One region of the Telluria sp. LT2P34 genome, then DNA from elsewhere that is predicted to be linked to it. Evidence: predicted binding sites of a transcription regulator. Region 1 holds the regulator's gene; each other region holds the start of a gene.
The links. The regulator LexA, encoded in region 1, represses DNA repair genes until DNA is damaged. The targets are predictions, from matches to a motif close to ACTGTATNNNNATACAGT.

Region 1 (5,814 bases):
AAGTCGGGCGGCTCGCTGCTCAGCTTCGAGCTGCGGGACGACATCGACCCCTTCGACTACCTGAACCGCCTGCAGCTGGCCATCCCTGCCAGCAACCTGGGCGACACCCGGACGCTCGTCATTCCGGTCGCGCACACGATCTTCTTCGAGATGGGGGCCGAGCGCCGCGCCGGCATGGGCATCGCCGAGTCGCTGATCCGGGTGTCGGTGGGGATCGAGGATACCGAAGACCTGATCGACGACTTCCGCGTCGCCCTCGGCGCTTGAGTCGGGCCGGGGTGCAGGCTATGATAGGTCTTTACCCGGATCCAACGCCCCCATGAAAAAACTGTTGCTATGCCTCGCACTGAGCCTGTGCATCCCCGCCTATGCCGACGAGCTGGCCGACGCGAACGCCTTGTTTGCCAAAAAATCCTATCCGGAGGCGCTGCGGCTCTACACCAAGCTGGCCAACGCCGGCAATGTCGAAGCGCAGCAGCGCCTGGGCCAGATGTACTGGTACGGCGAAGCTGGCGCCACCGACGATGCCAAAGCGGAAAGCTGGTTCCGCAAGGCGGCGGCAAAAGGCAATCCAGTTGCGATCAGTTCGCTTGAAGTCATGAAGCAGCGCACGCTGCGCCGTGCCGAGATCACGCGCTGGGTCGAGCAATACCAGGGTGAAGACCTGAAGTCCGGCGCCTTCAACTGCCCGGTTCCGCGCATCCCCGCGATCTCGAAGCAGAGCGTGGACATCGAGCGCGTGTCGGCCAGCGTGACCAAGTGGCAGACCTGCTACAACGATTACGTCAAGAACCTGAACGCCGCCTCGCCTCTGGTGAAACTGATTCCGCCCGATATCGCCAAGCTGATGAACGAAGCCGAAACCAGGCGTGCGGGCGAGCGCCTGGCGCTGGTGCAGGAAAACCTGGCCGAGGAAGCGCGCGTCAGCTCGAAGATGGTCCTGGCCGACCTGGCCGCATGGCGCAGCGCGACCGAAGCCTATGTCAAGGAGCACAATGACATCGTGGCGAAGAGCCCGTCGGTGAAACTGTACGACTTCGACAAGCCGATGGGCGCCGCGCCGCGACAGACTCCCTAGTCAGCCAAATAAAAAAGCCGCGTCGAGCGGCTTTTTGCATTCAGGAAGCGCTCAAGCGATGCTCAATGCCAGCTGCGCATCAGTCCGACTGCCAGGCCCTCGAGCGCAAACTCGTCGCCCGGTTCGACGCGAATGACCTTGAAGTCCGGATTTTCCGGCAGCAGCTCGATCAGTTCGCCCGTCTTGCGGTAGCGCTTGACGGTCACGTCGTCGCCGATGCGGGCGACCACGATCTGGCCATTCTTGGCGTTGTCGATCTTTTTGACGGCGAGGAAGTCGCCGTCCATGATGCCGGCGTCGCGCATCGACCAGCCGCGCACCTTGAGCAGGAAATCGGGACGGGCGCCGAACATGGCCGGGTCGACGTTGTAGGTGGCTTCGACGTGTTCCTGGGCCAGGATGGGCGAACCGGCGGCCACGCGGCCTACCAGCGGCAGCGACATCAGGAGCGCCGCCGGAATGTGCGGGACCGATGCCGGCGCATGCACCGAGGAGCCGATCAGGCGGATGCCGCGCGAGGTGCCCGACACGATTTCGATCGCGCCTTTGCGGGCCAGCGCCTGCAGGTGTTCTTCGGCGGCGTTGGCCGACTTGAAGCCCAGTTCCTTCGCGATCTCGGCGCGCGTGGGCGGGAAGCCGGTGTTGTCGATCGCTTCCTTGATCAGGTCAAGGATCTGTTGTTGCCTTGCGGTGAGCTTGAGCATGGATCTGCCATGGTTGATGATTCAGACTGTATTTTTGTACAGTATTTCGGCGAATGCAAGGGAAATCGCTGAAATTGTCACATTTCCCGTCCCATTGTGTTGTCGCGCCATCCGCGCTATAATTGCCGGCTTTCCCTTCCCACACTCGTCTTGACGCCGAGGTGGGCATTTGTTTAAACGTCCTCAAGGAGTACTGCATGCGTCATTATGAAATCGTTTTTATCGTCCACCCGGACCAGAGCGAGCAAGTCCCGGCGATGATCGAACGTTACAAGGCCAGCGTCAGCGCACGCGGCGGTAACATTCATCGCGTCGAAGACTGGGGCCGTCGCCAGATGGCTTACTCGATCCAGAAGCTGCCTAAAGCGCACTATATCTGCATGAACATCGAGTGCGACAACGAGACCCTGGTCGAGCTGGAAACCGCATTCAAGTTCAATGATGCCGTGCTGCGTCACCTGACCGTGAAGATGAAGAAAGCTGAAACGACCCCATCGCCAATGATGAAGTCGGTCCAGCGCGAAGACGCAGCCAAGAGCCACCGCTCGGAAGCGCCAGCCCAGGCTCCGGCCCCTGCTGCTGCTGCCCCGGCCCCTGCTGCTGCTTAAACATTCTTTCGCCAGGAACCCTGAACACTTGAAGTGAACCAGTTACACGTCGTCGCAACCATCGCTGAACGCGACGTACTGCGCTACACCCCCGCCGGCGTGCCGGTCGTTTCGGCAATCCTGATGCACAGTTCGCAGCAGGTCGAGGCAGGTGTGGCAAGACTGGTGGAGTTCGAAATTGCCGCGTTCGCCGCGGGAGAAATTTCGGGCCGCTTCGCCAGCGCCGAGTTGGGCGCCGCGCACCAGTTCACGGGATTTTTGGCCAGGAAGAACCGCAGCAGCAAAGCCCTGGTGTTTCACATCATTGATTTTAGTGCCGCCGCTTAAAACAATAGCGGCCCACCTTTTAGATACAGGAGCCTCAAATGGCATTCGGTAAAAAGTTCGACAAAAACAAGGCCAAAGAAAAACTCAAGCGCAAACAGCAAAATCCGCTGTTCAAGCGCAAGAAGTTCTGCCGCTTCACCGCCGCAAACGTCGAGCAGGTCGACTACAAAGACGTCGACACCCTGAAGGACTTCGTCCAGGAAAACGGCAAGATCATGCCTGCACGCCTGACCGGCACCAAGGCGCACTACCAGCGCCAGGTTGACACCGCGATCAAGCGCGCACGCTACCTCGCGCTGCTGCCGTACACCGACCTGCACAACGCTTAATTCAAGCGCCGTACAGTCAGAATTTTCTGGAGAAAAATATGCAAGTGATCCTTTTGGAAAAAGTTGTTAACGTCGGCAACCTGGGCGACGTGGTCAAGGTCAAGGACGGTTACGCACGTAACTTCCTGATCCCGCAAAAGATGGCCCGCCGTGCAACTTCGTCGGCAGTCGCCGAGTTCGAAGTCAAGCGCGCCGAGCTGGAAAAAGCAGCTGGCGAAAAGCTGGCGGCTTCGCAAGCCCAGGGCGACAAGCTGAGCGGCATGACCATCACCATCGGCCAGAAGGCCGGCGTCGACGGTCGCCTGTTCGGTTCGGTCACCAACTTCGACATCGCTGAAGCGCTGACGAAGCAGGGTTTTGCAGTCGAAAAGGCGCAAGTGCGCCTGCCGACCGGTCCCCTGAAGACGACCGGCGAGCACGCTGTCGCCGTCGCGCTGCACACCGACGTCGTGGTGGAAATCACCGTCGCTGTCGTGGGCGAAGCTGCCTGAGTAACAACGGCGCGCATCGATTCTGATGCACTGTTGTTAATAAGAAAAAGCCGGGTTCGCCCGGCTTTTTTGCGCCTGGAAACTTCCCAATTATTTCAGCCGCATGACGGGAGGCGTTATAATGCCCGTCATGAATACCCCTGCAGATCCGCAGCTCGAATCGCTGCGCATTCCCCCGCATTCCATCGAGGCCGAGCAGTCCGTCATCGGCGGCCTGCTGCGCGATAACGCGGCCTGGGACCGCATTGCCGACTTCATGCATGCGGACGATTTCTACCGCTACGACCACCGCATCATCTTCGAACAGATGGTCCGGCTGATCAACAGCGGCAAGCCGGCCGACGTGATTACCGTCTACGAAGCCATGGTTTCGCTGGGCAAGGCCGAGGACGTGGGCGGCCTGCAATACCTCAACGCGATGGCGCAGAACACGCCGTCCGCCGCCAACATCCGCCGTTACGCCGAAATCGTGCGCGACCGCGGCATCCTGCGCAAGCTGATCACCGTCGCCGATGAAATCTCGGGCAACGCGTTCAATCCGCAAGGCAAGGAAGTCAAGCAGATGCTTGACGAAGCCGAATCCAAGATCTTCGCCATCGCCGAATCCGGCTCGCGCGGCGCCCAGGGCTGGAATGCGATCCAGCCGCTGCTCACGCAAGTGGTCGAGCGCATCGACGAACTGTATTCGCGCGAAAACCAGGGCGAAATCACCGGCGTGCCGACCGGCTTCATCGACCTCGACCGCATGACCTCGGGCCTGCAGCCGGGCGACCTGGTGATCGTCGCCGGCCGTCCGTCGATGGGCAAGACGGCGTTTTCGGTGAACATCGGCGAGAACGTCGCCATCGAAGCGGGCCTGCCCGTGGCTATTTTCTCGATGGAGATGGGCGGCACCCAGCTGGCCATGCGTATGCTCGGCTCGGTCGGCCAGCTCGACCAGCACCGCCTGCGTACCGGCCGCCTGAACGACGAGGACTGGCCGCGCCTGACGCACGCGATCCAGAAAATGAACGATGCCCAGCTGTACATCGACGAGACGCCGGCGCTGAACCCGATCGAGATGCGCGCACGCGCGCGCCGCCTGGCCCGCCAGTGCGGCAAGCTCGGCCTGATCATCGTCGACTACCTGCAGCTGATGCAGGGTAGCCAGCAGGGCGACAACCGTACCGCCGAAATTTCCGAGATTTCACGTTCGCTGAAAGGCCTGGCGAAGGAATTGCATTGCCCCGTCATTGCCCTGTCGCAGCTGAACCGCGCGCTCGAGCAGCGCCCCAACAAGCGTCCCGTCATGTCCGACTTGCGCGAATCAGGTGCAATCGAGCAGGATGCCGACGTCATCATCTTCCTGTATCGCGACGAGGTCTACAACCCCGACTCGCCCGATAAAGGCACCGCCGAAATCATCATCGGCAAGCAGCGTAATGGTCCGATCGGCGCGATCCGCCTGACCTGGATCGGCCAATACACCAAGTTCGGCAACTACAGCGGTAACCTCGCCGTCTATCAGGGCGATTAAGCCGCGCACTTACGCTGAGATACCGTCGCCGGCCTATCCGCCGGCCGCGCAGCTTCGCAATCCCAAGAGTTTTACAACGGAGAATCATTCATGTTTGGACGCCTCATGCCCACCGAGGGCAAATTTTTTGACCTGTTCAACCAGCACGCGGCGCTGTGCGTGAAAGGTGCGCACGAACTGGTCGGCCTGATGACCAACTTCGACGACCTGGAAATGCGCACGCATGCCGTGGAAAGCATCGAAAAGCAGGCCGACAAGGTGACCTACGCTTGCGTGGAAATGCTGCACAAGACCTTCATTACTCCGATCGACCGCGACGACATCCACAAGCTGATCACGCGCATGGATGACATCCTCGACATGATGGAAGACGCGGCCCAGACCATCCTCCTGTACGACCTGCATTCCGTGACGCCCGAAGCGAGCCGCCTGGCCGAATTGTGCCTGGCCTGCTGCGAACGCGTGCAGGCGGCCGTCGGCCTGCTGCACGACATGGGCAACGCCCAGGAGATCGTCGCCATTTGCGAAGAGATCGACCGCCTCGAATCGGATGCCGACCACGTGATGCGCGCCGCCATGAGCAAACTGTTCCGCGACGAGCCGGACGTGCGCAACCTGATCAAGATGAAGGCGATCTACGAGATCCTCGAGACCGTCACCGACCGCTGCGAAGATGTCGCCAACATCATCGAAGGCATCATCGTCGAGAACGCGTAACGCGCGCGCAGAACAAGAATAAACATGGAAACTTTAAACATCAG
Region 2 (5,814 bases), on a different contig from region 1:
GGCAGAAAGCATGCAACCGGCCGGAACCGAAGGGGCTTGCAGTGGTCGTTTTTCGCTGGATTATCGCTGGACTGACTCAGCCGGCCTGGCGCAGCTGTTGCGCGTGGAAGCGCAGGTGGTCTTCCATGAAGGTCGAGATGAAGTAATAGCCGTGGTCGTAACCGGCATGGCGGCGCAGCTCGAGCGGCTGGCCGGCTGCCAGGCAAGCCGCTTCGAAGGCGTCCGGGTTGAGTTGCTCGGCCAGGAATTTATCCGCCAGGCCCTGGTCGACCAGGATGCCTTCCGGGAAGCGCACCGGGCCGTCGCCAACGAGCTCGGTGGCGTCGTGCGCGCGCCAGGCCGCCCGGTCCGCGCCGAGGTAGCCGTCAAACGCCTTTTCACCCCAGGGACAGCGCGAGGGCGCGGCGATCGGGGCAAACGCCGACACCGACCGGAACAGGTCCGGATTGCGCAGCGCGATCGTCAGCGCCCCATGCCCGCCCATCGAGTGGCCGAAGATGCCGCAGCGCGCCGCATCGAAGCCGAATTCGGCCAGCACCGCTTGGCGCAGTTCCAGGATGTAGCTGTACATCCGGTAATGGCGGGCCCAGGGTTCCTGGACGGCGTCGACATAGAAACCGGCCCCCAGGCCGAAGTCCCAGCTGTCGGCCTCGCCCGCCACGCCGGCGCCGCGCGGACTCGTATCCGGCGCCACCAGGGCGATGCCTTCCCGCGCCGCCACCCGCTGGGCGCCGGCCTTGGTCATGAAGGTCTCTTCGGTGCAGGTCAGGCCGGCAAGGTAGAACACGACGGGCAGCGATTTTCCTTCCGCACCGGGCGGCAGGTAGACCGAGAACCGCATCGGCAGGCCGATGGCAGCGGAATCGTGCTGATAAAAACGCTGGACGCCGCCGAAGCAGGCGTGTTCGCTGAGCAGTTGTAGCATACGAGTCTCCTGGTGGTCGATACCGTCAGTATGCCATTTCAGCGCGCGTTTCTAGACGATTCCGGACGCGCCCAGCAGTGCGCCCAGGGTCAGCACCCACAGCAGGTGCAAGCGGGTCCGCCAGATCACCAGGCAACTGCCCAGCGCCAGCAGCCACAGCGGCCAGCCGCTGCGTCCGTCGGCGGCGGAGGTCGCCAGGATCCAGCTCGTGGCCAGCAGCAGCGCGATGACCACCGGCGCCATGCCCAGTTTGAAGGCGCGCACCGCCAGCAGTTCGCGATTGCGGTGTCCCCATTGCGCGACCTGGTAGGTGATCAGGGTGGAGGGCAGCAGGATTCCCGTCATGGTCGTGATCACGCCAAGCCAGGCCGCAAGCAGGCTGCCCGCGTTCATGCCGACTTTCCAGCCCATCAGCGTGACGAACAGCACGTTCGGCCCCGGCGCCGCCTGGGCGATGGCGATCGCGTCGTTGAACTGGGCCTGGGTCAGCCAGCCCTGCTGCTCGACCAGGAAACGGTGCATTTCTGGCGTCACCGCGATGGCGCCGCCGAAGGACATCGTCGACAGCAGCAGGAAGTGACCGAACAGGTTGAGCCAGTCGGCCCAGCCGAGGGTAATCTGGAGGCTGGTCATTCCGGGCTCATTGCCTTGCTAGCCGCGCATGCGGCGCCAGGCCAGCACGCAGCCGAGGCCGCCCAGGCCGACCAGCACATACACCAGCGGCAGGCGCACCAGCGCCACCAGGATGAAGGCGGCCACGGCGATTGCGATGGAGACCGCGAGCGGGAGCGGATGGCGCAGCAGGCTGGCGGAGAGCTTGAGGCCGGCCGCGGCAATCAGGCCGCTGGACACGGCGGCCATGCCGCGCAGGGCGCCGGCCACTTGCGGGTTGTCGGCGAAGCGCGCGTGGATGCTGGCCAGCACCAGCACGACGAGCAGCGGTATCGCCAGCATGCCGGCCAGCGCCGCCAGCGCGCCGCGCAAGCCGAAATAGCGGGCGCCGATCATCATCGCCAGGTTGACGACGTTCGGTCCCGGCATGATTTGCGCCACGGCCCAGTCCTCGATGAATTCGTCCTCGGTCAGCCAGCGTTTCCGGTCGACCAGCTCGCGCTGGACGAGGGCCAGCACGCCGCCGAAGCCCTGCAGGGCCAGCAGCGTAAAGGCGACGAACAGGTCGAGCAAAGACCCGGGCCGGGGACGCTCGCCAGGCAATCAGCCGCCGCCGATCCCGCGCATGACCCGTCCGCTGCCGCCGCACATCGGACAGGATTTGCCGTCGCCGAGTTTGCCGCTGCCGGCGCAGGCTTCGCACACATCTTCGCCGGCGCCAGGCGTGCCGGGTGCGGCTTCATCGCCGGGATTGAGATCGGGTTCGGGCGTGTTGGTCATGTGTTCCTCGCAAGGTGGCGTTGGTGAGGGCGTTCAGGATGGAACCGGCTGCCCGACTATTCTAGGCCGGGTCGACGCACTGCGGCGCACCGGTTGCCAATACGGTAAGTGCGGCAGTATGTACAACTTTTTCGTGTTTTCGATAAGAAGTTGACATTGACATCGCAGGTGTTTCATGAATACTCAATGGCAATGGAATTTCACCATGACTGAGCGAGGTTAGAATGAGCTTATCCGCAGGCGACCCGGTTGCCTTTCCCGGCCCGGACTCCGCCATTACCAGCCCCAGCGCCACCACGGGCGAAGCCAGGTTCGATGCGCGCCAGCGCATGATCGTCGATGACGCCATTTCCGTGCTCGGCAGCACGAATACCATGTCCGCTTTCGAATACCTGCGCTCCCATGGCGTGCGCACCCAGGTCATCGAGCGCGTGCTTCTCGAGCCGCTGCGGCGCCGCGCACTGGTCTGAAGTTTCCCCGAATCTATACATTTCGATGTAAGAATGGCATGTTTGTGGCGTGCTGCTGACGCGGGTTATACACAATTATTTCTTTTTTTTAATAAAGTGCGTGATTCCGCTACCTCCGCGCAACTGCGCGCAAGTCCTTGATTTTTCGTCGTTTTGGCACTGCCCGTCGAATGGGCAACCTGTTGAAACCCGCATCCCGCCGCGTTTGCGCCATGTCAACCCCACCTTTGTCCACAAAGTTATTCACAGACTTTGTGGATATCTAAAAAAGCGCTTTGTTTCCGGTCACTTAGCGGCGAAGCATCGCGTGCTGTGTGAAGAGAACCCATGCACCGTGCATGAAAGGCCTGCTGATATTGCCGTTTGGGAATGCAAAATGGCCTTGCCTTTCGATACTGGACAAATGTACAGTTGCGCTGTTTCCAGACATCCTGTGCCCATGTCCACTGCCGCCGTCGCCATCTCTCCCGTTGCTCCCGCCGCTGCCGCTCCCATGGCGGCAAGCACCACCCCGGACGATCCCTTCGCCGCGCTCAATCCGGAACAGAGGGCGGCGGTCGAGCACGACATCGGCATTGAGGCGCCGCGCCCGCTGCTGGTGGTCGCCGGTGCGGGTTCGGGCAAGACGAACACGCTGGCGCACCGCGTGGCGCGGCTGATCCTGGACGGCGCCGACCCGCAGCGCCTGTTGCTGCTGACGTTTTCGCGGCGCGCCGCGAATGAAATGACCCAGCGTGCCGGAAATGTGTTGCAGCGCGTGCTCCTGCAGGGACGCCAGCCAGGGCGTGGCGGGCAGGGCGCCGCCACGCTGCCCTGGGCCGGCACCTTCCACAGCATCGGCGCGCGCCTGCTGCGCGAATTTGCCGGACGCATCGGCCTGGACGAATCCTTTACCATCCACGACCGCGGCGATTCGGAAGATTTGATGGGCATGGTGCGCCACGACATCGGCTTGACCGGCACCCAGAAGCGGTTTCCCCTGAAAGGGACCTGCCTGTCGATCTATTCGCGCGTGGTCAATTCGCGCGAGCCCCTGGGCCTGGTCCTGCAAAGCACGTTTCCGTGGTGCTGCGAATGGGAAGACGAACTCAAGCGCCTGTTCGGCGCCTATGTCGACGCCAAGCAGGAACAGAACGTGCTCGACTACGACGACCTGCTGCTGTTCTGGGCCGAGATGGCATCCGACCCGGAACTGGGACCCGAGATCGGCGCGCTGTTCGACCACGTGCTGGTCGACGAATACCAGGACACGAACCGGCTGCAGGCGGCGATCATCACCGGCATGAAGCCCGACGGGCGCGGCGTGATGGCGGTGGGCGACGACGCCCAGTCGATCTATTCCTTCCGCGGCGCCACGGTGCGCAACATCCTCGATTTTCCCGGACAGTTTTCCCAGCCGGCCGAGGTCATCACGCTCGACCGCAACTACCGCTCGACCCAGCCGATCCTGGACGCGTCGAACGCCGTGATCGCGGCGGCGCTGGAACGCCACGCCAAGACCCTGTGGACCGACAAGCCGGGCGCCAGCCTGCCGCAACTGGTGCTGATCCCGGACGAAGCCGAGCAGGCGCGCTGGGTGTGCAGGCGCATCCTCGAGCACCGCGAAGCGGGCATCGATCTCACCCGGCAGGCGGTGCTGTTTCGCGCCGCCAGCCACAGCGCGGCGCTGGAACTCGAACTCATGCGCCGGAATATCCCCTTCGTCAAATTCGGCGGCCTGAAATTCCTGGAAGCCTCGCACATCAAGGACGTGCTGGCCGTGCTGCGCTTTGCCCAGAATCCGAACGGGCGCATGGCGGGCTACCGGGTCGCCCAGCTGATTCCCGGCATCGGCCCGGCCACCGCAACGCGCCTGCTCGACGCCGTGTCGGAAGCGCCGGAAGCGCTGGCGGCGGTCGAGGCCTTCGAGGCGCCCGCCAGGAGCCGCGCCGACTGGGACGCCTTCGTGACCCTGTACCGGCGCCTGCGCAGCGCGGATCTGCGCTGGCCGGCCGACATCGAGCTGGTCCGGGACTGGTATGTGCCGCAGCTCGAGCGCCTGCACGACGACAGCCAGGCGCGCGCTGCCGACGTCGAGCAGCTGGCGCAACTGGCCGGCGGCTACGCCACGCGCGAAACCTTCCTCGCCGAGATCACGCTGGACCCGCCGGAAGCGACCAGCGACCGCGCCGGCCCGCCGCTGCTCGACGAGGACTACCTGATCCTGTCGACCATCCATTCCTCCAAGGGCCAGGAATGGACCTCGGTGCACGTGCTGAACGTCGTCGACGGCTGCATTCCCTCGGACATGAGCACCGGCAGCGCGGAGGAAATCGAGGAAGAGCGGCGCCTGCTGTACGTGGCCATGACGCGCGCCAAGGAGTACCTGCACCTGGTGCTGCCGAACCGCTTCTTCATCAAGCAGCAGGCGCAGATGGGCGACCGCCACGTGTATGCGGCGCGCTCGCGTTTCGTCACACCCGCCATGCTCAAGCATTTCGAGGAATGCGTCTGGCTCGACGCCGAGACGGTCCAGTCGAAAAAACCGATGCCGGAGAGTGTGCGCATGCTGGTGCGCGACCGCGCGCGCAATGCCTGGAAATAGGCGAGGGCGTAAATCAGAGAAATGACGGCAAGACCTTGCGGCTGAGGACTTATCCCCCGTTGTAGGAATTTGTAGGAATTTGCTGATGCCGACGTCGCAGGGGGCAGACTTGCGTGTGCAAGTCCTTGATTTATAAGGGCTTCATTTTTGCCTTCAGAATGGGCATTTTGTTGAAACCCGCATCAATACTGCCCTTGCGGCTTGTCAAGTGGCGCTTGTCCACATAGTTATCCACATTTCTTGTGGATATCGATCGAACTTCAATAAAATCAATAACTTAAGCCGGAGTCTTTGCGCTTGCGCAAACTCGACAGCAAGGCCGGGGTGCGCAGGTCGTGAGCGAAATTGCAACACCCGACGCGTTCAGCTTGCGCCGGCGATGTTTTCCTGTTCGTCCCCCAGGAGCCGTTTCAGGCGCGCCAGTTCGGTCAGGAAGCGTTCGC
Region 3 (5,814 bases), on a different contig from region 1:
ACGTGAAATTCCCGGCCGTGCAGCGCGCCCAGCTGAAGAACGGCCTGAAAGTGATCCTGCTCGAGCGCCACACGGCGCCGATCGTGAACGCGACGCTGGCGGTGGACGCCGGCGCCGCGTCGGACACGCTGGCCAAGTCGGGCGCCGCTTCACTGGCGCTCGACCTGCTCGACAAGGGCACCAAAACGCGCGACGCCTTCGCGCTGTCGGACGCGCTGGAAAACCTGGGCGCACGCCTGTCGACCGGGACCGGCGCCGACCAGTCGCTGGTGCGGCTGCAGGCCACCTCCGCCAACCTGGCGCCGTCGCTCGCCATCATGGCCGACGCCGCGCTGGCGCCGAGCTTCCCGCAAGAGCAGTTCACGCTGCAAAAGGGACGCCGCGTGGCCCAGATCGGCCAGGAAAAGGCGCAGCCTGCCAGCCTGGCGAACCGCCTGGTGCCGGGCCTGCTGTACGGCCCGGAGCACGCCTACGGCAAGCCGGCCAGCGGCAGCACCCAAAGCGTCGAAGGCATCACCCGCGACGACCTGGCGGCCTGGCACGCGACCTGGTTCAAGCCGGGCAGCGCAACCCTGATCGTCGCCGGCGACACCACGATGGACAAGCTGCTGCCGGCCCTGGAAGCCTCGTTTGGCAAGTGGGCCGCGGGCACAGCCCCGGCGAAGCAGGTGACGGCGTCGAACGGCGCATCGAACGGTAGCGCAGGCAGGAAGCTCTACCTGGTCGACAAGCCGGATGCGCCGCAATCGACGATCGTCGCCGCGCACCTGTCGCTGCCTTACGGCCAGCCGGAAGACCTGGCGATCGAGCCGGTGATGAACAACTTCGGCGGCATCGCGACCTCGCGCCTGAACCGCAACCTGCGCCTGGACAAGCACTGGAGCTACGGCACCAACGCACGCCTGCTTGACGTGCGCGGCCAGCGCAGCTTCATCACGGTGGCGCCGGTACAGACCGACAAGACGGTCGAGGCGATGCGCGAAGTGGCGATGGAGGTCAAGGGCGTGGCCGGCGCGCGGCCGCTGGTGGGCACCGAATACGAGAGCATCATGCGCAACATGACCTCGCGCCTGGCCGGCCGCTTCGAGACGCTCGGCGCACTCGAAGGCGCGGCGCTGGCCAGCGTCAACCTGAACCTGCCGGAAGACTACTGGAGCAACTATTCGCGCAACCTGAAGGCCCTCACGCCGGCCCAGCTGGGCCAGGCCGCCGCCCGCTTCGTCAAGCCCGATGAAGTGACCTGGATGGTGATCGGCGACCTGCGCAAGGTGGAAGCCGGGATCCGTTCGCTGGGCTGGGGCGAAGTGGTGGTGCTGGATCAGGACGGCAAGCAGGTGAGGTGAGGATGGTGTAGTTCCTGGCGTGGGCTCTCGAGCCCACGCTGTCGTGCTGCACTGAACCGCCATTGTCACGGTTTCGATTGCCGACACGGGCTGTACATATCGTGGCTGGTATATACTGTACACCCATACAGTTTCGCAGCCACGATGAAACTTTCCGAGAAGCTCGAAATCCTGGCGGATGCCGCCAAGTACGACGCCTCCTGCGCCAGCAGCGGCGCCCCGAAACGCGCTTCCGACGGGAGCGACGGCGGCATCGGCGCAACTACCGGCATGGGCATTTGCCACAGCTATACGCCCGACGGCCGCTGCGTCTCGCTGCTGAAAATCCTGCTCACCAATTTCTGCGTCTACGATTGCCAGTACTGCGTCAACCGCCGTACCTCGAATGTGCCGCGCGCGCGCTTTTCGGTCGAGGAAGTGGTGAAGTTGACGCACGATTTCTACCTGCGCAACTACATCGACGGCCTGTTCCTCAGCTCGGGCATCATCCAGTCGAGTGACTACACGATGGAGCAGCTGGTCGCCGTGGCGCGCACGCTGCGCGAAGTCCACAATTTTCGCGGCTATATCCATTTAAAAACCATTCCCGACGCCGACCCGCTGCTCATCGCCGAGGCCGGCCGCTATGCCGACCGCCTGTCGGTCAATATCGAGCTGCCCACGCACGACAGCGTCACCCGCCTGGCGCCGGAAAAGAACGTGCACACGATCAAGCTGGCCATGGGTTCGATCCGCCGCAAGCTCGACGAAAAGGCCGACGAGCCGAAATTGCCGGCCTTTGCCCCAGCCGGGCAGAGTACGCAAATGATCGTCGGCGCCGACGCCAGCGACGACCAGACCATCCTCAATACCGCCGAGACCCTGTACGGCAGCTATAAACTCAAACGCGTGTACTACTCGGCCTTCAGCCCGATCCCGCAAAGCCCGGACAGCGTACCGCTGGCGCCCCCGCCGCTGCTGCGCGAGCATCGCCTGTACCAGGCCGATTTTCTGCTGCGCAGCTACGGTTTCACCTCCGGCGAACTGATGCCCGACGCCGGCAACCTGGCGCTCGACATCGACCCGAAACTGGCCTGGGCGCTGGCGAACCGCGACCACTTCCCGATGGACCTGAACCGCGCCGAGGAAACCATGATCGCGCGCGTGCCCGGCATCGGCCTGCGCAATGCCAAGCGCATCGTCGAGCTGCGCCGCCTGCGCCGGGTGCGCTGGGAAGATCTGTCGCGCCTGCGCTGCAGCATGAAGAAGATCGCGCCCTTCGTCGTCACGGCCGACTACAAGCCGGCGCAAGGCCTGGCCAGTTCCGACCTGCTGCGGCGCCACCTCGGCGCCCCGGCCGAGCAGATGAACCTGTGGCCCGAGTTGCAGGCGGCATGAACGCGGCGGCTGCCTCTGCCAGGGTTGCCGCCGGCCAGCCGCTGGTGGTTGCCAGCTTTACCGAATGGCGCACGGCCGCGCGCGACCTCTTGATGCACTGCGTGGCGCCGGAACTGGTGACCTGGAACGAGAGCGCCTCGCTCGATGCCGACCTGTTCTCGGGTGCGCCGGCTGCCTCGCCGCCTGGTGATAATGCTCCTGCCGGCACTACCATACTAAAACCGCCGCCCCACATTCCGCGTGCCTTCATGGACATGCTGCAGTCGGCCGCCTGCTGCCGCGTGCCCGACCGCTGGGCCTTCCTGTACCGCGTGATCTGGCGCTGGCAACGCGGCGAGCACGACGTGCAGTCGCCGGCCGACGTCGACGGCGTCAAGTTGGCGGCCATGGTGAAAGCGGTGCGGCGCGAGGAGCACGACATGCATGCCTATATCCGTTTCCGCGAGCGTCCCCTGGAGGCTGGCCCGCCGCGCTTCGCCGCCTGGTTCGAGCCGCGCCACGACGTGCTGCCGCAGGTGGCCGAACATTTCAAAAACCGCATGGGCGGCGTGACCTGGATGATCGGCACGCCCGAGGCCAGCGTGATGTGGGACGGTGCGACCTTGCACCACACGGGCCCCCTGATGTCGAGCGCCGCCGACCTGGATGACGCCGGTGAAGCTCTCTGGCTGACCTATTACCGCAGCATCTTCAATCCGGCGCGCGTGAATGCCCAGCTCCTGCAAAGCCACATACCCTCGCGCTTCTGGAAAAACCTGCCCGAAGGCGCGATCGTCCCGGGCATGGTCAGCAATGCCGAGCTGGGGGCGCGCAGCACCGGCCAGGCCCAGGCCGTGGGAAATAAAAGCGGTTTTACGATTCCGATCACCCCGGCCGACGCCCAGCCCGAGCGCCAGCAGCCGTCCAAGCTCGACGAGTGCCGGCGCTGCGAGCTGTGGCAGCACGCGACCCAGGCCGTGCCCGGGGAAGGACCGACGCAGGCGCAGATCATGCTGGTCGGCGAGCAGCCGGGCGACCAGGAAGACCTGGCCGGCAAGGCCTTTATTGGTCCCGCCGGCAAGCTGCTCGACCAGGTGTTCGCGGCGGCCGATCTGGAGCGCCAGGCGATCTACCTGACGAATGCCGTGAAACATTTCAAGTGGGAGCCGCGCGGCAAGCGCCGCCTGCACAAGACGCCGGCGCAGCGCGAAGTCGAAGCCTGCGGCTACTGGCTCGACAAGGAGCTGGCCAGCGTCCAGCCATCGGTGATCGTGGCGCTCGGGGCCACCGCGCTGAAAGCCGTGCTCGGCGATAAGAATGCCAAGCTGGGCGAATCGCTGGGCAAGGCCATCGCGCATGAGGGGCGCTGGGTCGTGACCGTCTACCACCCGTCCTACATCTTGCGGGTGCCGGACGAGAAGACCAAGAAGGAAGCCTTTACTGTGATGGTCGAGGGGCTGAAGCTGGCCAAGGCGCTATTGAACGGGCCGCCCGCAACAACTTAAGGTCCCGGCGCCACCGCCACATCGAAACGCACCATATCCCCGGCGCTGACTTGGCGCGCGGCCGCGGGCGGCGTCACGGTGCCGATTGCAAACCCGGGCTGCACCTGCACGATGGCAAGCGTCCCCACCGGCGTCTCGACCGTGCCGAGCGGCACCAGGGGATCGGTCCCGTACACCTGCTGGCGCGCGTCGCGCCGATAAATCACGAGCTGGTCGCCCGGCGTCACCGAGGAGGTGCCGCCGGCGTCGATAAAAATGCGGTCGCCCTGCACCTGCACCACCCGCGCCATGAAGGGCAGGGGAGCGAGGTCGAGCATGATGCCGGCGATGCCTTCGTCGAGGGCGCGCAGGATCGCGCCACCAAACGGCGTTTGCGCGAAGCTGGCGCTGCCAAAAGGCTTGTCGCGGCCGACGCGCTGCTCTCCCACCTGTTCCACGCTGGCGCGGCGCCGTGCCAGCAGGGCCCCGGTCAGGCCATCGTGCACGAAGAATTCGATCTCGATGCGGCGCGCATCCCTGGCGATCAGGCCGTACAAGGCCGGTTTGCCGAACTTGCTGGCGTCGACGATTTCGCCTGAAATGACGAACTGGCTCTCGTGCAGCGAGGCCAGGCGGCGCACGGCGGCCGTGTCCGCACTCGGCCCGCTGCTGCCGGGAGAAATCACCCAGGGGCTGGTTTTGCCGAGGAATTTGCCGGTGCCGGTGAGGCGGCTCAGGAGTTCCTGCGGCAGGCGGGTGGCGATGTCGTCGATATCGTCGAGCTGGGGCGAGCGGCGCACGTGGAAGGGCGTGACGACGACTTTTTTCTTGTAGCCGAGGTTGACGCTGCCCTTGGGCCGCGCTTCCTCTTCCTGCACCGCGATGCGCACATGCAGCATCGGGCCGGATTGCCATTCGCGCACGACGCTGTAGCGGTCGAATTCGGCGGTCGGCTGGACCCGGCTGCTTTCGTAGGCGCCGCGCTGGCCCGAGCCGGCCGCGACATCGATCCGCGCGCCGGTGCGCAAGCCGAGCTGCTCGAGCGCATCCTTGATCGCGAGCTGGCGCGCACGCGCCACGCCGCCGTCGGCGATCGCGGCGATACCCTCGGCTTCGATGGGCGCGGCCAGGGCCGGCTGGGACAGCGCCAGCAGCAGCGCCAGCAGGGTGGCGCTGAATTTACTGCGCATGGTAGAACGAGGCGCCATAGCTCGCGCCGGGACCGGCGCTGCCGACCATGGCGCGCGCGCTCCTTGCGCCGGGCGCGGCGCTGTAGCGTGCCTGCGCCTGGGAACGGGCTGCATTGGCGTCGAAATCCATCTCTACCGTCGTCTCGTAGGTGCCGTCTTCGCGCTGGGCGACGTTGGTCACGCGCGCGCCACGGATGAAGGCGTCAATATACACCTTGAAACTGTCGTCCTTCAGCGCCAGCGAAGCCACCGTGCTGCCGCCTTCGATGCGCAGGCCATAGACCTGCTCGGCCATGGTGCGGTAGGCATCCAGGCGCGAGGCGCGCATCGCCAGCAGCTTGCGCTGGGCCGGCGCCACGCGCTCGCACTGGCCGACGCAGACGGTATTGTTGACGGCTGCATAGCCGGTGGCGTTCAGGGTGACGACGGGCTGGGCGGCAC
Region 4 (5,814 bases), on a different contig from region 1:
CTGGCGGCGAAGGCCGCGCGCCGCCATGGTCCGCTCGAGCGCATCCTGGTGCGCGACGGCGCCCGCGTCCACGTGGTGCCGGCGGCCAGCATCGACTGGATCGAGGCCCAGGACGATTATGTGCAGATCAGCGCCGCCGGCCGCGCGCACTTGAAAAACGGGCGCATGGCCGAACTCGAGGAGGGGCTCGATCCCGGTATGTTCCTGCGCGTGCACCGCTCCTACATCGTCAACGTCGGCGCGATCGAGCGGATCGAGGCGCCGACCAAGGACAGCTGGTGCGCGGTGCTGAAGGACGGCAAGCGGGTGCCGGTCAGCCGCAGCGGCTACGCGAAGCTCAGGGAAGCGATGCGCTGACGGCGTCCACCTGCCACCAGCGCGGCAGCAGCGCGCGTACCGCCGGATCGTCGAAGCGGTCGTCGATCAGGTAGACCACGCCCTGGTCCTGCTCCGTGCGGATGACGCGGCCCGCCGCCTGCACCACCTTCTGCAGGCCCGGATATAGATAGGTGTAGTCGTAGCCGGCGCCGAACATCGCCGCCATGCGCGTACGCAGCGCTTCGTTGACGGGATTGAGCTGGGGCAGGCCGAGCGTGGCCACAAAAGCGCCGATCAGGCGCGCGCCGGGCAGGTCGATGCCTTCGCCGAAGGAGCCGCCCAGCACCGCGAAACCGATGCCGCGCCCGTCGGCGTGGAAGCGTTCCAGGAAACCGCCGCGTTCGCCCTCGCTCATCCTGCGCTCCTGGCGCCAGATCGGCAGCTCGGGATAGCGTTCGGCGAACAAGGTGGCTACCTGGTCCAGGTAGTCGAAGCTGCTGAAAAAGGCGAGGTAGTTGCCGGGCTTTTGCGCATACTGGGCGGCCATCAGGCGCGCGATCGGCAGCAAGGAGGCGCCGCGGTGCGCGTAGCGCGTGGAGATGTCGCGCGCGATGTGCACCGCCAGCTGGCCGCTGGTGAAGGGCGATTCGACATCGATCCAGCCGGCGTTCTGCGGCAGGCCGAGCAGGTCGGCGAAATAATGCCAGGGGCTGAGGGTGGCGGAAAACAGGGTCACCGAATGCGCCCCCGCGAACCTGGCCTTCAGAAAAGGCGCCGGCACCACGTTGCGGATCGAGAGCGTGGTGTCCTTGCCGGCGCGCGCGAGGTCGCAGACCGAATGCTCGCCGAAGGATTCGGCCAGGCGCGTAAACTGCAGGGCGTCGAAGTAAAAACGCTGCAGGTCCGGATCGAAGGGGCCGCCCGCTGCGGCCTCGAGGAGGAAGTCGCTGATGGCGCCGGCGGCGTTGGTCAGCGCGGTGAGCAGTTTTTCGGGCGGGGCGCTCAAGCCTTGGTAAGGCGCGGGTGCGCTTGCCTCGATGTCGCCCCAGGCGCGCGCGACTTTGGTCAGCGCCTTCTTGACGGGTTCCGGCGCCCCGGCGCGCGCCAGGCGCAGGGCGCCGCGGTCGAGCTGGGCCGAATACATCGCACGCGTGCGCGAGACCATGTTGTGGGCTTCGTCGACCAGCACGCTGGCGCGCCAGCCATTGGCCTGGGCCAGCGCGAACAGCATCGCGCTGCCGTCGAAATAATAGTTGTAGTCGCCGACCACGACATCGCTCCAGCGCGCCATTTCGCCCCCCAGGTAGTAGGGGCAGACGCCGTGTGCGAGGCCGACTTCGCGCAGCGCGGGGCGGTCCAGCACCGCCAGGTTTGCCGCCGCCTGGCGTGCGGCGGGCAGGCGGTCGTAGAAGCCCTGCGCCAGCGGGCAGGATTCGCCGTGGCAGGCCTTGTCCGGGTGCTCGCAGGCCTTGTCGCGCGCGGTCAGTTCGAGCACGCGCAGCGGCAGCGCCGGACTGGCGGCGCGGATCGCTTCGACGGCGTCCAGCGCCAGCTGGCGTCCCGGGGTTTTGGCGGCCAGGAAAAAAACCTTGTCGATGCGCTGCGCGGGCGCCGCTTTCAGGACCGGGAACAGGCTGCCGACGGTCTTGCCGATGCCGGTCGGCGCCTGGGCCAGCAGGCAGCGCCCGGAGGCGTTGGCCTTGAAGACGTTTTCGGCGAGCTGGCGCTGGCCCGGGCGAAACGAGGGGTGGGGAAAACGCAGCGCGGCCAGGCCGGCGTCGCGCGCCTCGCGGTGGCGCAATTCGGCCTCGGCCCAGGCCGTGAAGCGCCGGCATTGATCCTCGAACATGGCGCGCAGGTCCAGCGCGCTGCGGGTCTCGTGCAGCGAGGTTTCCAGGCCGCTGCCGATCTCGTAATACACCAGGGCCAGGTTGACTTCATCGAGTCCGCGCTGGGCGCACAGGAGGTGGCCGTAGACGCGCACCTGGGCCCAGTGCAGGTGGCGATGGTTGTCCGGCATCGAGGACAGCTGGCCGCGATAGGACTTGATTTCCTCGAGCAGGTTGAGCGCCGGGTCGTAGCCGTCGGCGCGGCCGCGCACATGGAGCGGCCCATGGTCGCCGGAGAGCGAAACCTCGGCCTGGTAGCCGTCCCCGCGCCTGCCGGTGACCACCGTGTGGCCGGCGATGCCTTCCTGGGCGGTCGGGGAGGGCGTGAAGCGCAGGTCGAGGTCGCCCGCCTTGGCGGTGAATTCGCACAGGGCGCGCACGGCGACGACATAGCTCACGGGCGTGCTTCCCATTCCAGGTAGCACACCGAGACCGGCATGTCGTGCTGGGCGCAGTAGTCGATCCAGCGCAGCTGGTTGTCCTGCAGGCGGTCGCCCGGGCCCTTCACTTCGATCATGTGATAGCGGCGTTCAGCCGGCCAGAACTGGATCAGGTCGGGAAAGCCGTTGCGATTGAGCTTGATGTCGGCCAGGATGCGCTCGCACCAGCGCTTCAGGTGGGCGGCCGGGATGCAGTCGAGGGCGAGTTCGAGCAGGCCCCGCTCCAGGTATTCCCAGGACACGAAGGGCGCCGAGATGCCGGCCTTTTCGTCGAAGTTGGCCAGGATGGTGGCCCTGTAGCGGCCATCGTCGAGCTGGGCCAGGCAGTCGTCGAACTCGCGCGCGCGGCGCCGGTGGAAATCGAGGCTGTACAGGTCGGCCGGCGCGCGGTGAAAGGGGTGGAAAAAGGCGCCCGGAATGGCCGCGAAGATCGCGCGCCAGCACAGCAGGCCGAACAGGGCATTGGCGAGCATGTTCTCGACATAGAACACGGGTGCGCACTCTTCGGCCAGGTGGTCGCGCACGGCGCCTTCGACCCATGGGTCGGGGCCGGGGTGGGGCAGGGATACCGCGAATTGCGCAATCGCCGCGGCCTTGCCTTTCGGGCGCTTCGGGTGGCCGAGTTTGCGCGCCAGGCGCGGGCCGATGCGTGCGAAGTGCTGGCGTTCGGCGTCGCTTTCGGGTGCGCGCTGCGCTTCTTCCAGCGCTTGCCAGGCCTCGCCATAGCGTTCGGCCTTTTCCAGCACCCGGATCGCGCGTCCGCGCGCTCCGGGAAAGCGGCAGCGCGCATAGACCGCATGCGCGCCCATCCAGTCCTTTTGCTTCTCGATATGCTGGCCGACGTGGAACAGGAACTTCTCGCGCCGGCTGTCGAGCCAGTCGTTCTCGAACGCGTGCATGGGCAGGTCGCGCAGGATATCGTCGCCCGGCTCCAGTCCGGCGGCAAAGCGTTCGCGGCAGGCATGCAGGGCGAGGTAATCGTCGATGTCGCTGCGCTTGCGAAATCCGCGCGAGGCTGCCGAAAACTCCACCTGCTCGTAGCGGAACAGGCCCAGGTCGGCCAGCACGAATTCGGTCCAGTCCTGACGCAGGTTGCCGAAGAAGATCAGGCGCAGGCGGTCGCACAGGGGTTTGGCGAGGATGCGCAAGGCGACGTCGGTGCAGTCGCGGTACCAATCCGATAAGGCGCGCCCCTCGCCATCGCCGGCTGCGGCGCGCAGCGCTTCGAGCTGCTCGGCCTTGCGCGCATTCGTGTGCTGCAAGGTCGATGCGAAAGCGATGGCGATCTCGGGCTTGGACAGCAGGTCGAACAGCTCGTCGAGGGAGAGCCGCGGGTCGACCTGGATCCAGCCGGTGGGCAGCAGGTGCTGCGCGGCTTCGACCGGGCAGCCGATTTCGGCATAACGCAGTTTGCTGGCGCGGAAGAGGTCGCCCTTGCGCATGACCATGCGCACGAACAGGGCGCGCGCCGGCTGGGGCAGCGCGGAAAACGCACCGATGAACGCCTGTTCTTCGTCGGTCAGCAAATCGTTGTAACGCTGACCGATCCAGTCCAGGACGGCCTGGAAATTATCCAGATAATAAAACTCGTTTTCCAGAACCCTGTTCATCTCTTGACGCGCTACTGTGCTTATGTACAGTATAGCGCCTGGGAGGATGAACTCCCAGCGGATTCAATGCTCAGGCAAGCGCGCCGTGGTTTTTTCCCACATTCAAGGCTGGGCTGCCTTTGGCGGGCATTTCGCACCCTGGCAGGCCGTTTGCGCCTCGCGTTCGCCGCGGTGGCGTTCGGATTGCGAAATGATGGCCGAAATCAGCGCGACGTCGGTGTCGACCTGGGGCGGTGCGGATGCGCTCTTGCGCTGGCGGGCGGGACTCACGGCGGCTTTGGCGGCAGCGCGTTGCGGCGCGGGTTTCGCGGTGCGCAGGGCAGCACGCTGTGCTTTGTCGACTTTCTTGTCTGCTTTCTTGTCGGCCTTGCGCCCGTTGCTGGCCGAGGCAGTGCCGGACGCGCCGCGCGGTTTGGCTGGCGCCGCTTTCGTGGCCTGCGCCGGCGGTTTCGTGGTTTCCTTCGGCGGACGCGGCGCCGGCTTCGATGCCGCGCGGGCCGGCGCTTCCTCCGGCGGCAGCATGACCAGTGGCGGCAAGCTGTCGCTGGCGGTGCGCAGGGGCGGTGCGGGCTCGTCGACGATCACGGCCGCCTGCGCGGTGTCGGCTGGCGCTGCACTCGGCGCCGCCGCCGGTGCGGTCAGCATGGGCGGCGGCAGCGGTTCGGCGCCGGCCACCACCTGCGGCACGGCGACAATTGCATCGTGCCCGGCCTGGAGCCGCTCGGCAGTCTTGTGGTTGTCGTAGGCCAGCCAGGCGACGCCGCCGATCAGGATGCCGGCGAAGGCGGCGGCGGCGCCGTAACAGGCCAGGCGCAGGTTCGAGGTGCGCGTGCCAGTGCGTCGTGCTGAATCGCGTTCGAGCATGGCGAGGATGTTGTCTTCTCCCACAGCGCGGCGCGACGACATCAGGTTTGGTCTTGTCGAGCCTGCTTGATTTTCGTCTGTAGGGCGCACGGCATACCTCCTAAGATGGACGTTTCTGCTTCGATTAGAAACAATCTGGAAAAAGCCATGCTGATCTTCCAGGTGTTCGACAAGGGCGTGCTCGACGACGCCGAAGGGCGCCAGATCGATTTTCGCAATACCATCATCATCCTGACCTCGAACACGGCATCGAGCACGATGATGGCCGCCTGCCTGAACAAGAGCGCAAGCGAGCTGCCGAAACCGGACGCCCTGCTCGACATGATCCGCCCGCAGCTGATGAAGCAATTCAAGCCGGCCTTCCTCGGGCGCTTGTGTACCGTGCCCTTCTACCCGATCGGCGACGAGGTGCTGGCCAACATCATCCGCCTGAAACTGAACCGCATCGGCCAGCGTGTGCTGGCCAACCACGGCGCCGTCTTCGAATACGACGACGCGCTGGTCGACGCGGTGCTGGCGCGCTGTACCGAAGTCGATTCGGGGGCACGCAATGTCGACACGATCCTGAACGGCAGGCTGCTGCCGGAGATCGCCGACGCGGTGCTGGCGCGGATGGCCGAGGGCGGCGCCATCGCCCGGATCAAGGCCGGCGCGACGAAAGCGGGCAAGTTCAGGTACACGATCGACCCCGCA

Region 2: the regulator LexA is predicted to act here: its motif matches at 3,182-3,199, upstream of AC56KZ_RS11330 (ATP-dependent helicase).
Region 3: the regulator LexA is predicted to act here: its motif matches at 1,458-1,475, upstream of AC56KZ_RS10410 (putative DNA modification/repair radical SAM protein).
Region 4: the regulator LexA is predicted to act here: its motif matches at 4,271-4,288, upstream of AC56KZ_RS02815 (VRR-NUC domain-containing protein).

Annotation. Positions count from the first base shown of each region.
Region 1 covers NZ_JCASIN010000006.1:23,953-29,766, forward strand. The annotation lists gene AC56KZ_RS15935 (cystathionine gamma-synthase family protein) at 1-267, shown strand, start outside; gene AC56KZ_RS15940 (tetratricopeptide repeat protein) at 320-1,078, shown strand; gene lexA (transcriptional repressor LexA) at 1,141-1,782, opposite strand; gene rpsF (30S ribosomal protein S6) at 1,980-2,390, shown strand; gene priB (primosomal replication protein N) at 2,424-2,717, shown strand; gene rpsR (30S ribosomal protein S18) at 2,756-3,046, shown strand; gene rplI (50S ribosomal protein L9) at 3,085-3,537, shown strand; gene AC56KZ_RS15970 (replicative DNA helicase) at 3,668-5,053, shown strand; gene AC56KZ_RS15975 (DUF47 domain-containing protein) at 5,144-5,770, shown strand; gene AC56KZ_RS15980 (inorganic phosphate transporter) at 5,795-5,814, shown strand, end outside.
Region 2 covers NZ_JCASIN010000003.1:142,557-148,370, forward strand. The annotation lists gene fghA (S-formylglutathione hydrolase) at 77-925, opposite strand; gene AC56KZ_RS11310 (chromate transporter) at 977-1,558, opposite strand; gene AC56KZ_RS11315 (chromate transporter) at 1,577-2,110, opposite strand; gene AC56KZ_RS11320 (hypothetical protein) at 2,141-2,317, opposite strand; gene AC56KZ_RS11325 (hypothetical protein) at 2,542-2,787, shown strand; gene AC56KZ_RS11330 (ATP-dependent helicase) at 3,227-5,371, shown strand; gene AC56KZ_RS11335 (phosphohydrolase) at 5,735-5,814, opposite strand, start outside.
Region 3 covers NZ_JCASIN010000002.1:1,001,663-1,007,476, reverse strand. The annotation lists gene AC56KZ_RS10415 (M16 family metallopeptidase) at 1-1,343, shown strand, start outside; gene AC56KZ_RS10410 (putative DNA modification/repair radical SAM protein) at 1,488-2,720, shown strand; gene AC56KZ_RS10405 (UdgX family uracil-DNA binding protein) at 2,717-4,204, shown strand; gene AC56KZ_RS10400 (flagella assembly protein FlgT middle domain-containing protein) at 4,201-5,373, opposite strand; gene AC56KZ_RS10395 (LPP20 family lipoprotein) at 5,363-5,814, opposite strand, start outside.
Region 4 covers NZ_JCASIN010000001.1:638,909-644,722, reverse strand. The annotation lists gene AC56KZ_RS02825 (LytR/AlgR family response regulator transcription factor) at 1-357, shown strand, start outside; gene AC56KZ_RS02820 (ATP-dependent DNA helicase) at 338-2,620, opposite strand; gene AC56KZ_RS02815 (VRR-NUC domain-containing protein) at 2,602-4,257, opposite strand; gene AC56KZ_RS02810 (hypothetical protein) at 4,360-5,211, opposite strand; partial or broken gene AC56KZ_RS02805 (AAA family ATPase) at 5,272-5,814, shown strand, end outside.